Streptomyces venezuelae: one gene and its partner. The protein of the gene in region 1 interacts with the protein of each later gene in a pairwise test. Links are inferred from orthologs where the notes say so. Each region holds a gene or a part of one and is shown on either strand. Other genes may lie near its edges.

Evidence for each region.
Region 2: the proteins of DEJ51_RS06530 (region 1) and panC interact in binary tests that used the Escherichia coli proteins (3 or more experiments, as listed by UniProt). The link is inferred for Streptomyces venezuelae from one-to-one orthologs.

The regions. Positions count from the first base shown.
Region 1 is NZ_CP029189.1:1,580,252-1,587,459, forward strand. What follows is about bases 3,020-5,918. They hold DEJ51_RS06530 (NUDIX domain-containing protein), read left to right. Parts: upstream 3,020-4,157; coding sequence 4,158-4,679; downstream 4,680-5,918. Other genes in these bases: DEJ51_RS06525 (FAD-binding dehydrogenase), read right to left, coding at 3,020-4,072; DEJ51_RS06535 (YidH family protein), read left to right, coding at 4,689-5,087; DEJ51_RS06540 (DUF202 domain-containing protein), read left to right, coding at 5,084-5,401; DEJ51_RS06545 (hypothetical protein), read left to right, coding at 5,488-5,784. Also shown: DEJ51_RS06510 (APC family permease), read right to left, coding at 1-424; DEJ51_RS06515 (hypothetical protein), read right to left, coding at 531-1,478; DEJ51_RS06520 (ASCH domain-containing protein), read left to right, coding at 1,854-2,279; more of DEJ51_RS06525, read right to left, coding at 2,417-3,019; DEJ51_RS06550 (MBL fold metallo-hydrolase), read left to right, coding at 5,933-6,844; DEJ51_RS06555 (phosphotransferase family protein), read left to right, coding at 7,038-7,208.
Region 2 is NZ_CP029189.1:4,211,317-4,218,606, forward strand. The notes cover bases 1,654-4,634. They hold panC (pantoate--beta-alanine ligase), read right to left. Parts: upstream 3,650-4,634; coding sequence 2,657-3,649; downstream 1,654-2,656. Other genes in these bases: DEJ51_RS18645 (L-aspartate oxidase), read right to left, coding at 1,654-2,660; DEJ51_RS18655 (Rossmann-like and DUF2520 domain-containing protein), read right to left, coding at 3,646-4,557. Outside these bases: nadC (carboxylating nicotinate-nucleotide diphosphorylase), read right to left, coding at 1-897; more of DEJ51_RS18645, read right to left, coding at 900-1,653; DEJ51_RS18660 (threonine aldolase family protein), read left to right, coding at 4,670-5,800; DEJ51_RS18665 (DUF397 domain-containing protein), read left to right, coding at 6,067-6,252; DEJ51_RS18670 (hypothetical protein), read left to right, coding at 6,320-6,916; DEJ51_RS34570 (hypothetical protein), read left to right, coding at 6,930-7,094; DEJ51_RS18675 (BlaI/MecI/CopY family transcriptional regulator), read left to right, coding at 7,197-7,290. UniProt on the Escherichia coli protein: Catalyzes the condensation of pantoate with beta-alanine in an ATP-dependent reaction via a pantoyl-adenylate intermediate.

The DNA of each region.
Region 1 (7,208 bases):
AGGTGGCGAAGAGGCCGGATATCTCGAAGCCGAGGATGCCGAAGACGCCGACCTGCATGGCGCTGTACGCGACGAGGGCGACGAGGGAGGCGCCCGCGCCGGCGGTGGGGCCGAGGCCGCGGGCGATGTACGCGTAGAAGGCGCCGGCGTTGTGGACGTGGCGGCTCATCTCGGCGTATCCGACGCTGAAGAGCGCGAGGACGGCGCCGAGGATGACGAAGAGCAGGGGCTGGCCGACGATGCCCATGACTCCGAAGGTCGTGGGCATGACACCGGCGACGACCATCAGGGGCGCACTGGCGGCGAGCACGGACAGCAGCAGGCCCGCGGTGCCGAGGCGGTTGGCGCGCAGGGCCCGGTCCTGGCCCTTGTACGTACGGATCTCGGCCGGGTCTTGGAGCGTGGAGGGTCTGCCCGTCGGCATGGCGGCGTCCTTTCGGGGGCGTGGTGCTCGGGGGAGGGGCGCTGGGGGTCTGCGGGGCCTTCGGGGCCCGCCCGGACGCCGTCGTGGCGTCCGTGTGCGGGGCGCGTCAGGCGGTGCCGAGAGCGACGCCGCGAGCGGCGAGGAAGGCCTTGTGGGGGTCCCGGTCCGGATAGGACCAGGGGGCGCGGGTGGCATGGCTGCCGATGCGGTGGAAGAGGGCGGCGGCCTCGGCGGGACGGCCCTCGCAGAGTTTGGCGTGGGCGAGGAAGTTGAGGTCGACGCGGTTGCGGGGGTGGTCCTCGCGCTCCCACTCCAGCCACCAGTCGAAGGCGGAGCGCAGGACCTGGCGGGCACGGCGGCCCGCCCAGTGGGCGGCGGCCGACTCGGGCGAGTGCCCGTGCAGGGCGGCCAGCACCCGGTACCGCTCGGCGTGCGCGACGACGGGGAGCACGGCCAGCGGGGAGTCGGCCGGGGACTCCTCGGCGGCCCAGGACGCGAAGTCGTAGACCTCGTGGAGCGGGTCCTGGCCGGAGGTGAGGGCGCGTTCGGCGAGTCTGGCGACCATCAGGTGATGGGCGTGGTGGTGCTCGCGGTGGCGGGCCCGGACCTGGTCGAAGTGGCGGCTGAACTCCTCCTCGCCGCCGAAGGCGCGGGACAGGAGGAGCAGCCCGAGCCAGGGGGTCGGGTCGGCCGGGTGCAGGGCGGCGGCCCGGCGGCAGGCCTCCTCGGCCGCGGCCGGGCTGCCCTTCTGGCGCAGGGCGGTGAAGACGGCGGCGCAGGCGAGGAGGGTGGCGGCGTCGGCGCTCTCCGGTTCGGCGAGCAGCCACTCACGGGCCCAGGCGGTGGCCGCCGGGGTCTGCGCGAGGACGACGACGCGGTGGCCGCGGCGGTCCCAGTCGTCGCCGGTGCCGACGAGCAGGGCCCGGGCCCGGGCCCACCGGCCCTGGGTGAACTGGGACCGTACGTCGACGAGTTCGGCGTCGCACAAGGCCGGGTCGAAGAGCTGGGCGTCCCGCTTGCGGGCGCGGCCGAGGGGCGGCGGAGGCGGGGACATCCGCGGGTTTCCCTCCAGGACGCGGGCGGACGGGGATCGGGGCGGCTGCGGCCTCCCCCGCGCGTGGGGCGCACGCGCGCGGTCGGGCCGCGAGATCCGGGGATCGTGCCGGTGGAGCCCCCGTGGGGGCTCCCGAGGACTGCGGGGGAACTGCGAGGAACGGTGGTGGTGCTGGTTCGGATCTCCGACGTGCGTGCGGAATCCGGTCGGAACTCCGTTGAGCACTCTGGTGATCACGCACAGCAAAGCGGTACGCGCAGCTCCGAGTCAAGGTCCAGTCCACTGCGTGGCGCGTTTCAACTGCTCTGAAGGTCGTGCCAGTTGGTGGTCGATATTCGTTCCGGCAGGCCGCGGGCGGCGCCGTAGGGTGGCTCCATGACCGCCTATGACGATCTTCCGCCGTACCTGCTGGGGTTCCCCGGCCCCCTGCGCGACCAGCTGGTCGCGGCCGTGCTGAGCGGGGCGAAGACCACTACGACCGGCCTGCTCGCGGAGTACGAGGCCGAGCAGGAGCCGCTGCCGGAGCCCGGCGCGCGGTCCCTGCTCGTCGACTCCGCCGAGCACGGGGTGGCAGTGGTGGAGGTCACGGCCGTGGAGGTGCTCAGGCTCGCCGATGTGGGACTGGGGCACGCGCTCGACGAGGGCGAGGGGTACGCGTCGGTGGCCGAATGGCGTACGGCACACGAGGAGTTCTGGCACAGCGAACCGGTGCGTACGGTGATCGGCGACCCGGGGTTCACGGTCGATGACGACACCCTCGTCATCGCGGAACGGTTCCGGGTCACCGAGCGGCTCGGCTGAGGCCCCGGCTCGCGACGGGCCCCGTACGCGCCGGCCGGGCCCTACGCCGGGCCGCGCGCGCCGGGCCGGCCGCGCGCCGCACGCGTCGGCCCTGGCTTCGGCTGCGGCCGGAGCCAGGGCCGGAGCCGGAGCCGGACTCAGCCGACGGCCCGCGCCGCCGCGCGGCCCGCCGCCCGGCCCGAGAAGATGCACCCGCCGAGGAAGGTGCCCTCCAGGGCCCGGTACCCGTGGACCCCGCCACCGCCGAATCCGGCCGCCTCGCCCGCCGCGTAGACGCCCGGCAGCGGTTCGCCGGACGCGGTCAGGACGCGTGAGGAGAGGTCGGTCTCCAGGCCGCCCAGGGACTTGCGGGTCAGGATCGAGAGGCGTACGGCGATCAGCGGTCCGGCCCCGGGGTCCAGGATCCGGTGCGGCGCGGCCGTACGGATCAGCTTGTCGCCGAGGTACCGGCGTGCCCCGTGGATGGCGGTGACCTGGAGGTCCTTGGTGAACGGGTTGGCGATCTCCCGGTCGCGGGCCACGATCTCGCCGCGGACGGTGGCCTCGTCGAGGAGGTCCTCCTTCGTGACCGCGTTCATCCCGCGGACCAGGGCGGACAGGTCCCGCTCGACGACGAAGTCGGCCCCGTTGTCCATGAAGGCCCGGACCGGGGCCGGTACGGCCTGGCGCGCGCGGGTGAACACGTCGCGGACCGACTTCCCCGTGAGGTCCGGGTTCTGCTCGGAGCCGGAGAGCGCGAACTCCTTGCCGATGATGCGCTCGTTGAGCACGAACCACGTGTGGTCGTGGCCGGTCTTCATGATGTGGTCGAGGGTGCCGAGGGTGTCGAAGCCCGGGAAGAGCGGCACGGGCAGCCGCTTGCCCGTCGCGTCCAGCCAGAGCGGGGAGGGGCCGGGCAGGATGCGGATGCCGTGCCGGGCCCAGATCGGGTCCCAGTTCTGGATGCCCTCGGTGTAGTGCCACATCCGGTCCTTGTTGATGTGGCTGGCACCCGCCCGCTCCGCGATGCCGAGCATCAGACCGTCGACGTGCGCCGGGACCCCGGAGAGCATCCGCTGCGGCGGGGTGCCGAGCCGGGCCGGCCACTGCGCGCGGACCAGGTCGTGGTTGCCGCCGATGCCACCGCTCGTGACGATCACGGCCTGCGCCCGCAGGGTGAAGGTGCCGGTGGCCTCACGGCTGCTGGCGGTGCCGCGTACGGCGTCGGAGGGTTCCAGGATCTCGCCCGTCACGGTGTCCACGGCGCCGGCCGTGGCGGAGAGCCCGGTGACGCGGTGGCGGAAGGCGAGCCGGACCAGGCCGCGGGCCACGCCGGCCCGTACCCGCCGCTCGAAGGGCTCCACCAGGCCGGGCCCGGTGCCCCAGGTGATGTGGAAGCGGGGTACGGAGTTCCCGTGGCCGTTGGCGTCGTAGCCGCCGCGCTCCGCCCAGCCGACCACCGGGAAGAAGCGGACGCCCTGGGCGTGCAGCCAGGAGCGCTTCTCACCGGCCGCGAAGTCGACGTAGGCCTCGGCCCAGCGACGCGGCCAGGCGTCCTCCTCGCGGTCGAAACCGGCGGTGCCCAGCCAGTCCTGGAGGGCGAGCGCGTGACTGTCCTTGATCCGCATCCGGCGCTGTTCGGGCGAGTCCACGAAGAACAGCCCGCCGAAGGACCAGTGCGCCTGGCCGCCGATGGACCGCTCCGGCTCCTGGTCGAGCAGGATGACCTTGCGGCCCGCGTCGACGAGCTCGGCGGTGGCCACGAGCCCCGCGAGCCCGGCTCCGATCACGATCACGTCTGCGTCGTACGTCATGCGGTTACCCGTCCTCCGTCGATGGTGGGGCAGATCCTTGGCTACGGAGCGGTAACCAGTCAACAGCGGTGATTGGATGACCTGTATGAGTGCCGCAGACGAAGTACTGGACGTGGTGGACCGGGACGACCAGGTCGTCGGGCAGGCCCCGAGGGGCGAGGTGTACGCCCGGGGTCTGCTCCACCGTTGTGTGTTCGTGCAGGCCAGGGACGCGGAGGGGCGGATCTTCGTACACCGGCGGACCGCCTCGAAGCTGGTCTTCCCGGCGCACTACGACATGTTCGTGGGCGGGGTGCTGGGCGCCGGCGAGAGCTACGCCGGGGCCGCGCTGCGCGAGGCCGAGGAGGAGCTGGGGGTGCGGGGGCTGGCGCAGCCGACGCCGCTGTTCAAGTTCCTGTACGAGGGTCCGGGCGGGGCCTGGTGGTCGTACGTGCACGAGGTGCGGTGCGAGCTGCCCGTGGACCCGCAGGTCTCGGAGGTCGACTGGCACGCGTACCTCACGCAGGAGGAGCTGGACCGGCGGGTGGACGGCGGCGAGTGGGCCTGGGTGCCGGACGGGCTGGAGGCGTACCGGCGGCTGCGCGCGCGTCCGGAATCCCGCTTGTAGATTTGTCGGGTGATCGACTTCGTCAAGGACGTGCGCCTCTGGTTCGCACCCTCGCGGCTGAGGGACGAGGGCGAGACCCCGGACTACCGCTTCTCGCTGGCCAACGAACGGACCTTCCTCGCCTGGATCCGGACCTCGCTGGCCCTGGTGGGCGGCGGTTTCGCCGTCGACCAGTTCCTGCCGGACCTGCGCTGGGGGGTACGGGTCGGGATGGCCCTCATGCTGCTCGCGGTGGGCGCGGCCTGTGCGCTGCGTGCGGTGAACCACTGGGTGCGGTGCGAGCGGGCCATGCGGCGGGGCGAGGACCTGCCGCTGTCGCGCTTCCCGGTGCTGCTGAGCCTGGGCGTCGGCCTGGTGGCGGTGTCGATGGTGGTGGTCGTGCTGCTGGGCTGGACGTCGGGGCGGTGAGCACCCCGGGCACGGACCGCGACGCCGGGCTGCAGCCCGAGCGGACCCGGCTCGCGTGGCGGCGTACCACGCTGGCCTCCTCGGTGGTGGCGGTCCTGGCGCTGCGGCAGGCGCTGCGCGGGACGGGCGCGCCGGTGGAGCTCGCCGGGGCGGCGGCCATCGCACTGATCTGGCTGGCGTTCCTGTGGGTGGCCCACCGGCGGATCCGGGCCCTGGCGGCCGCCCGGCCCCGGGAACTCGCGCCGCGGGCGGCCCTGGCGGTGGTGGCGTGCACCGTGGCACTGGCGGTCTTCGCGGTGACGGTGATTCTCTGAGCGGCCGGCCGGTGTGATGATCGCGCTTCGCCGCGCCACTGCGACAGAACGGGCGATACCCGGCAATTCACACTAACCTCGGCGCCATGACGACCCTGCACCACGAACACCCCACGCACCAGCACACGCACGGCACGGACTGCGGGCACCGGGCGGTCGAGCACGGCGACCACGTCGACTACGCCCACGACGGCCATCTGCACCGGGAGCACTCGGGGCACTGGGACGAGTGCGAGCCCAGCGGTCACACCACGCACGACGGCCACGCGCACGCGCACGGAACGGACTGCGGGCACGAGTCGGTCCGGCACGGCGATCACGTGGACTACCTGCACGACGGGCACCGGCACGCGGAGCACGACGGACACTACGACGACCACTGACCCGATGACGGGCCGGACTGCCGGCCGGACCGCAGGCCGGACCACCGGCTGAAGGTCCGGTCGGGAGCAGCGGCACCCGCCCTCCCCCGGTGCGGCAGCGGCTGGCAGGATGCCGACCGTCCGTCAGAACGACCCGGGGAGAGCGCAGATGTCCGTCGAAGAGCCCTACCTCGTCCAGCCCGCGCCGGGGGTGTACGCCTACGTCCAGCCGGACGGCGGCTGGTGCCTCAACAACGCCGGATTCGTGACCGGCGGGGGCCGCACCCTGCTCGTGGACACGGCCGCGACCGAGCGGCGGGCGCTGGCCCTGCGCGACGCGGTCGTGGCGGCCGGGGCGCCGCTTCCCCGCACCGTGGTCAACACCCACCACCACGGCGACCACACGTACGGGAACGGCGTCTTCGCCCCCGGCGCCGTGATCCTCGGGCACGACAACGCGCGCTCCGAGCAGCTCGCGGCCGGGCACCAGCTGGAGCTGATCTGGCCCGGCACGGACTTCGGCGCGATCGACATCGTCCCGCCCGACCTCACCTACAGCGACCGGGCGACCCTGCACATCGGCGACACGGAGGTCCGGGTCGTCCACCCGGGTGTCGCGCACACCACCGGGGACTCGGTCGTGTGGCTGCCCGAGCGGCGGGTGGTGTTCACCGGCGACCTCGTCTTCGCCGGGGGGACGCCGTTCCTGGCGATGGGCTCCCTCGCCGGCTCGCTGCGGGCGCTGGAGCTGCTGCGTTCACTGGACGCGGAGACGGTCGTACCGGGCCACGGGCCCCTGACCGACCCCTCGGCCTACGACTCCACCGAGCGCTACCTGCGGTACGTGGCCGAGCTCGCCCGGGAGGGGCGTGCGAAGGGCCTGTCCCCGCTGGAGGTGGCCCGGCAGGCCGATCTCGGCGAGTTCGGCTCCTGGCGGGAGAGCGAGCGGCTCGTGGCGAACGTGCACCGGGCGTACGCGGAACTGGCCGGGCGGCCGGAGGGTGCGCCGCTGGACATCCTGGCGGTCCTGAGGGACATGACCGTCATGAACGGCGGAACACCGATCCTCTGCCACGCCTGAGGTCACCCGGGGTCACGTGACGCCGTCCGGAGCGGTCCGCCGCCGCCTGACGGCACCGGACGCCGCCGGGCGGGGAGTTTTCCTTCGCCCGCACTCTGGACGACATACCGACTGGTCGGCATGATGGCTGGCGGCGGTGCGCCGAAGCACCGCCGTTCTTCCCCTCGACGACTCTCGCACGGAGGTGCGCACCATGACCTCAGCCCCGGCCGACCCGCGCGGCCTGGATCTGGAGCGGCTGCGCGGTCATCTCGACCGGGCCCGGCCGGGACTCGTGGCCGGGGCGCTGCGCGGCCGGCTCATCGAGGGCGGCCGGTCGAATCTCACGTACGAGATCACCGACGGGACCGCCCGCTGGGTGGTC
Region 2 (7,290 bases), 2.6 Mb from region 1 along the record:
GTAGTCCACGCCCGTCTCCGCGTACGCGCGGGCGGTGTCCAGGGTGAGGCGGCCGGAGGACTCCAGCACCGCGCGGCCGGCCACCAGGGCCACGGCCTCGGCGGTCTGCGCGACGGTGAAGTTGTCCAGCAGGATCAGGTCGGCGCCGGCCTCCAGGACCTCGCCGATCTGCTCCAGCGTGTCGACCTCGACCTCGATCGGGACCTCCGGGAAGGCCTCGCGCACGGCCTTGAACGCCTGCGCGACACCGCCGGCCGCCACCACGTGGTTGTCCTTGACCAGCGCGGCGTCCGAGAGCGACATCCGGTGGTTGACTCCGCCGCCGCAGCGCACCGCGTACTTCTCCAGCGAGCGCAGGCCCGGCGTGGTCTTGCGGGTGTCGCGGACCTTTGCCGAGGTGCCCTCCAGCACGTCGGCCCAGCGGCGGGTGGCCGTCGCGATGCCCGACAGCCGGCACATGATGTTCAGCGCGCTGCGCTCCGCCGTGAGCAGGTCACGGGTGCGCGAGCGCACGGACAGCAGCAGCTGGCCGGCGGCGACGGTGTCACCGTCCTCCGCGTGCCGCTCCACCTCGAAGGCCTCCGTGCAGACCACAGAGAACACGGCCTCGGCGATCCTCAGACCGGCCACGACACCGTCCTCGCGGGCGACGAAGTCGGCGACGGCCTCGGCCTCCTCCGGCACGGTCGCCACGGTCGTCACGTCCACGCCACCGTCCAGGTCCTCCGACAGCGCCATGTGCGCGATGTCCTCGACCTCGATCGGGTCCAGGCCGGCGTCGGCGAGCAGCTGCGCCAGCGCCGGGTCCAGGCCGCTCTCCTCGCCGTCGCCGCAGGCGCAGTCGTCGCCGCAGCCGCCGTCGTTCTGGTCGATCAGGGGAAGTTCGGGGGTGCTCACGGTCACTGCTCCAGGCTCGGGGTGCTCAGGGGGTGCACGGACGGGAAGTCCGCGGAGTCGGTGGGTACGACGACCAGGGCGCGCTTCTCGGTCGCCGAGAGCCGGACGACGAGATGGCGGCGCCAGTGCGCATCGTCCCGCTCGGGGTGGTCCTCGCGCCAGTGGCAGCCGCGGGTCTCCACGCGCCGCTGCGCCGCGGCGACCAGGACCCGCGCCACGCACAGCAGGTTCGTGGCCTCCCAGGTGTCCACGCCCGGCTCGGCGGTCTTGCCGTGCGCTTCGAGGTCGTTCAGGGCGGTGGCGTACAGCGCTTCGAGGGCGTCGGCCGCGGCACTGAGCGAGTCGGCGGAGCGGAGCACGCCCGCGCCCTCCGTCATGATCCGCTGGACCTCGTACCGGGCCCCCGCGGGCTGCAGCGGGCCGGTCGCCGGGACCGGTATGCCCGGGCCGCTGCCGGCGGCCCCCTCGGCGACGATGTCCTCGGCGATCCGCTCGGCGAAGACCAGGCCCTCCAGCAGGGAGTTCGAGGCCAGCCGGTTCGCGCCGTGCACACCGGTGCAGGCGACCTCGCCGCAGGCGTACAGGCCCGGGACCGTGGTCCGCCCGTGCAGGTCGGTCCGCACGCCGCCGGACGCGTAGTGCGCGGCGGGCGCCACCGGGATGGGCTCGGTCACCGGGTCGATGCCGTGGGAGCGGCAGGCGGCCAGGATGGTCGGGAAGCGCTGCTCCCACATCCGCGCGCCGAAGTGCCGGGCGTCGAGGTACATCTGCTGCGCGCCCTGCTCCTGCATGCGGCGCATGATGCCCTTGGCGACGATGTCGCGCGGCGCGAGCTCGGCGAGCTCGTGCTGGCCCTGCATGAAGCGGACGCCGTCCGCGTCGACGAGGTACGCGCCCTCGCCCCGGACCGCCTCCGACACCAGCGGCTGCTGTCCCTCGGCGTCCGGGCCGAGGAACAGCACCGTCGGGTGGAACTGCACGAATTCGAGGTCGGAGACCTCGGCGCCGGCCCGCAGCGCGAGCGCCACGCCGTCACCGGTGGACACCGACGGGTTGGTGGTGGCCGAGAAGACCTGGCCCATGCCGCCGGTCGCGAGGATCACGGCGGGCGCGTGCACGGCGCCCACCCCGTCGTGCTGTCCCTCGCCCATGACGTGCAGGGTCACGCCGGCCGTACGGCCCTCGGCGTCCTGCAGCAGGTCCAGTACGAGGGCGTTCTCCACGGTCTCGATGCCGGCGGCCTGGACGGCCTCGACGAGCGCCCGCGAGATCTCGGCTCCGGTGGCGTCGCCGCCCGCGTGCGCGATCCGGCGGCGGTGGTGCCCGCCCTCGCGGGTCAGTTCTATCTCGCCGGTCTCCGTGGACGTGTCGAAGACCGCGCCGGTGGCCATCAGCCGCCGCACCGCGTCCGGGCCCTCGGTGACGAGCAGCCGGACGGCCTCCTCGTCGCACAGGCCCGCACCGGCGACCAGGGTGTCGTCCAGGTGCTGCTCGGGGGTGTCGCCCTCGCCGAGGGCCGCGGCGATACCGCCCTGGGCCCAGCGGGTGGAGCCGTCGTCGAGCCGGGCCTTGGTGACCACGACGGTGCGGCGGCCCCCGGCGGCGCAGCGCAGCGCGGCGGTCAGGCCCGCCACGCCGGAGCCGACGACCACGACGTCGGCGTCGAGGGACCAGCCGGGGGCCGGCGCGTGCAGGCGTATGCCGGTGCCCGCGGCCGTGTCCCCGCCGTCGCTGCCTGCGGTGCCTCTGCCTGGGGTGCTCACGAGTGTGCTCCGAATTCCAATGGGATGTTGTCGATCAGCCGGGTCGAGCCCACCTTCGCGGCGACGGCCAGCACGGCCTGCCCGGTGAAGTCCTGACCGGTCTCGCTGAAGTCCAGCGGATCCACCAGCGCCAGGTAGTCCAGCACGAGCGGCGGCTCGTGGCGGCCCGCCTCCTCCAGGACGTGCAGCGCGGCGGCCCGTACGGCGTCCGGCAGCCCGGCGCCGGCCGCGGAGACGGCGTGCGCGTCGGCGGAGGCGCGGATCTCGCCCAGGCGGGCCAGGGCGGTGGCCCGCTCGTCACTGGCCGGGGAGGCTTCGGCGCGGGCCCGCAGCGCCGCCTGCGCGGCGAGCCGGTCGCGCCCGGCGAACAGGGCGCGGGACAGGGCCAGGGCGGTGTGCCGCTCCGCGGCGGACAGGTAGCGGTTGCGGGACGACAGCGCGAGCCCGTCCTCCTCGCGGACGGTCGGTACGCCGACCACCTCGACGGGGAAGTTCAGGTCGGTCACCATCCGCCGGATCAGGGCCAGTTGCTGCGCGTCCTTCTGGCCGAAGAGGGCCAGGTCCGGGCGGGTGAGGTGGAGCAGCTTGGCGACGACGGTGAGCATGCCGTCGAAGTGCCCGGGGCGGGTGGCCCCTTCGAGGCGCTCGCCCATCGGACCCGCGCTGATCCGCACCTGCGGGTCGCCGCCCGGATAGACCTCGTCGACGGCCGGGGCGAACACCGCGTCGGCGCCCGCCTCCTCGGCGATCGCCAGGTCCGCGTCGAGGGTGCGGGGGTAGCGGTCGAGGTCCTCGCCCGCCCCGAACTGCAGCGGGTTGACGAAGACGGTGACGACGACCTGCCCCTCGGGCCCGGCCTGTTCGCGGGCCGTGCGGATCAAGGTGGCGTGGCCCTCGTGAAGGGCCCCCATCGTCATCACCACGGCCCGGCGGCCGGTGCGCGACAGCTTGTGCAGCTCCTCCGCGGTGTGCAGCAGCAGGTCGGTCACCGGTCTCCCCCGTCGGACTCCGAGTCGGCGAGCACGCCGAGCAGGTCCTCGGCGAGTTCGGGCTTGAGCAGACCGTGCGCGAGAGCCCGGTCCGCGGTCGTGCGGGCCATCGCCAGGTATCCGGAGACCGCGCCGGGGGCGTGCCTGCGCAGTTCCGAGACGTGCGCGGCGACCGTACCGGCGTCCCCGCGGGCCACCGGCCCGGTCAGGGCGGCGTCACCGGAGCGCAGGGCGTTGTCGAGGGCCGCGCCGAGCAGCGGGCCGAGCATCCGGTCGGGGTGCCCCACCCCGGCCTTGGCCAGCAGCTCCATCGACTGGGCCACCAGCGTGACCAGGTGGTTCGCGCCGAGGGCCAGGGCCGCGTGGTAGAGCGGACGGTTCTCCTCCGCGATCCACTCGGGCTCCCCGCCCATCTCGATGACCAGGGCCTCGGCGGCCAGCCGCAGCTCCTCGGGGGCGGTGACGCCGAAGGAGCACCCGGCGAGCCGCTGCACGTCGACCTCGGTGCCGGTGAAGGTCATCGCCGGGTGCAGGGCCAGCGGCAGGGCGCCCGCGCGGCGCGCCGGGTCGAGCACGGAGGTCCCGTACCGGCCGGAGGTGTGCACCAGGAGCTGTCCGGGCCGGACCGCGCCGGTCCCGGCGAGGCCCTCCACGAGGGACGGCAGCGCGTCGTCGGGGACGGTCAGGAGCACCAGGTCGGCCAGCTCCAGCACCTGCGCGGGCGGTACGAGCGGCACGTCGGGCAGCATCCGCGCGGCCCGGCGCACCGACGCGTCGGACACTCCGGAGACGGCCACGGGCCGGTGCCCGGCCTGCTGGAGCGCACACGCCAGCGCGGGACCGACGCGGCCGGCTCCGACGACGCCGACGGCGAGCCGGGCAGGGCGTGGCTGCTGTGATGGATTCACGCGGGGAGGGCCCTTCCGTTCCAGTCCGCGGGGGGTACCGGACGATACGCCGCCATGCTAGCTCCTGGGGCAGTTGGCCGGTCGGCGGCGAGTGGAGCGAGGATCTCTGTCCATGAGTGACGACAGCGAGGACATCGAACGTACGAAGCGGCTGGTCGCGGCATGGCGCGGGGCGGAGCGGAGGCTGTCCCGCAGCCTGCTGGAGCCCACGGTGGGGGAGCTGCTCGGCTCGCTCGCCCAGGCCCCGCACGACATGGACGGGCCGGCCGACGTCTACGGCGACGGGGTCGTCGGGGCGCTGGAGCGCAAGGTCGCCGAGCTGCTGGGGACCGAGGACGCGGCGTTCTTCCCCAGCGGCACGATGGCCCAGCAGATCGCGCTGCGCTGCTGGGCGGGCCGGACCGGGAACCCGGTGGTGGCGCTGCATCCGATGAGCCATCCGGAGCGGTGGGAGGGGGACGCCCTGTCGGCCGTCTCCGGGCTGCGGGTGGCGCACCCGACCACGGAGGCCCGCCAGCCGTCGGCCGCGGACGTCGAGGCGCTGCGGGAGCCCTTCGGCACGCTGATGGTGGAGCTGCCCCTGCGGGACGCGGGCTTCCTGCTGCCCACCTGGGAGGAGCTGGAGGCGCTGACCGAAGCGGCCCGGGCGCGGGACGCGGTCGTCCACTTCGACGGGGCCCGGCTGTGGGAGTCCACCGTCCACTTCGGCCGCACCCTGCCGGAGATCGCGGCCCTCGCGGACTCGGTGTACGTCTCGTTCTACAAGTCCCTCGGCGGCCTCAGCGGGGCGGCCCTGGCGGGGCCGCGGGACTTCGTGGAGGAGACCCGGGTCTGGCGGCACCGCTACGGCGGCCAGATCTTCCGGCAGTTCCCGCAGGCCCTCTCGGCGCTGGCCGGACTGGAACGCGAACTGCCCCGGCTGCCGTCGTACGTGGCCCAGGCGCGGAAGGTGGCCGCGGCCCTGCGCTCGGCCTTCGCCGATTCGGGGGTCCCGTGGGCCCGTATCCACCCGGAGGAGCCGCACACCCACCAGTTCCAGGTCTGGCTCCCGTACGAACCGGACCGGCTGACGGAGGCGGGCCTGCGGCAGGCCGAGGAGACGGGCACGGTCCTCTTCCGCCGGTGGTCCCCCGACGGCCCGCCGGGCCTCGCGGTGACGGAACTGGAGATCACGCAGCCGGGCCTGTCCTGGACGGAGTCCGACGTCCACGAGGCGGTCTCGGCCTTCGTGGCCCGGATCTAGCGCCGGCAGGCCGTCGGCCGGGTCCGTCCCCCACCCCGCGCCCCAACCGCCCCCAGGGCCGTCCTCCGGCCCGACCGGCGGCCGGGGCGCGGGTCCGGGCGGAGCCGGGCCGGGGGCGGGCCGGGGCGGCCCCGCAGCAGTACCCGCCACCCCACCCGGGAGGGAGGCGGCGAAACACCGAATTCAGGAAAGACACCGGCGCGGACCGGACACGGCGTTACCGTCGTTGACGGCAATTACCGGCCACCGCGCCCGGAGGAGACACCATGACCGCTCAGCCCGTGTGGCGGAAGTCCTCGTTCTGCGCTGAGGGCGCCGCCTGCGTCTACGTCGCCACCGCCCCCGGAGCCCTCGTCAGGGTCGCCGACCGTGCCGACCCCGCCCACCTCGTGCTCGCCACCACCCAGTCCGCCTGGGCCGACTTCCTGCGCGCGGTCAAAGAGACCGGCTGAGGGACCCGCCGAGCGCGCCGCACCCGCACTCAGGGGATTTTGTCCGATTAGCGCGTATCTTCGGCCCATGCCCACGCCCTACGGATCCCGCGGCGGCATGGCGTTCAGCGCCGCTGAGCTGCACCTGCTCAGGCGCCTCCTCGCCCACGCCCTTCAGTCCTCCTCGGCCCCCCTGGCGGCCGAGGAGGTCCAGGACTGCCTGCGCCTCGCGCGGTCGGTGGACGAAGCGGTCCGGGAGGCGGGCCGGCTCAGAGCGTTCCTCCTCGCCGACCTCGCCCGCTACCGCAGCGCCCTGCCCGGCAGTCTCAGCGGCTACCTGGAGCTGCTGCAGGACGCCCTGGCCGCCGGATACGAACCGCAGCCCGACGACCTCGCCGCCCTGCGCGCGCTCCGCGCCAACCCGGTCGCCGCCGCGCTCCTGGAACGGGCCCGGTCGGTCGCGGAGCGCTCCGTACGCCGGAGGCTGTCGACCGCGCCCGCGCCCCGCACCCGGCTGCTGGCCCTGGCCGGCGGCAAGGAGAAGGGCGACGACCAGCCGGCCCGCCCGGCTCCGCACCCCAAGGAGCCGCCGCACCCGGAGCGGCCGATCCCGACCCCCGGCGAGGTGTTCCCGCCGCGCCGCAAGCCCACCCCGCCCCCGGCGGCCGGGCGGGCCGCCGGGTAGCTAGGCTGTGGGCATGGACTATGTCTCCGCGCTCGTGCCCCCGTTCGTGATGGCCGTGTTCTTCATCGCCCTCGTCGTGACGATCGTGAAGAGCCAGGGCGGTTCCAACAAGGCCAAGGAGGACGCGGCGGTCGACGCCGTGCTCGCCCGGGCCGAGGCCACCCAGCAGCAGAAGTAACCCCTCAGGGCGTGCGGCTTCCCCGGCCGCGCGCCCGATTTTCTTGCGCGTTGCCGAGCGAATAGTCGGGCAATTCCGCACAAGCCGCACTATCGTGCTGGTGTGCCTCGCCCCTTGGGAGAACTCGAAGACGCCGTCATGACCCGGGTGTGGCAGTGGAACCGCCCGGTCACCGTGCGAGAAGTACTGGAAGACC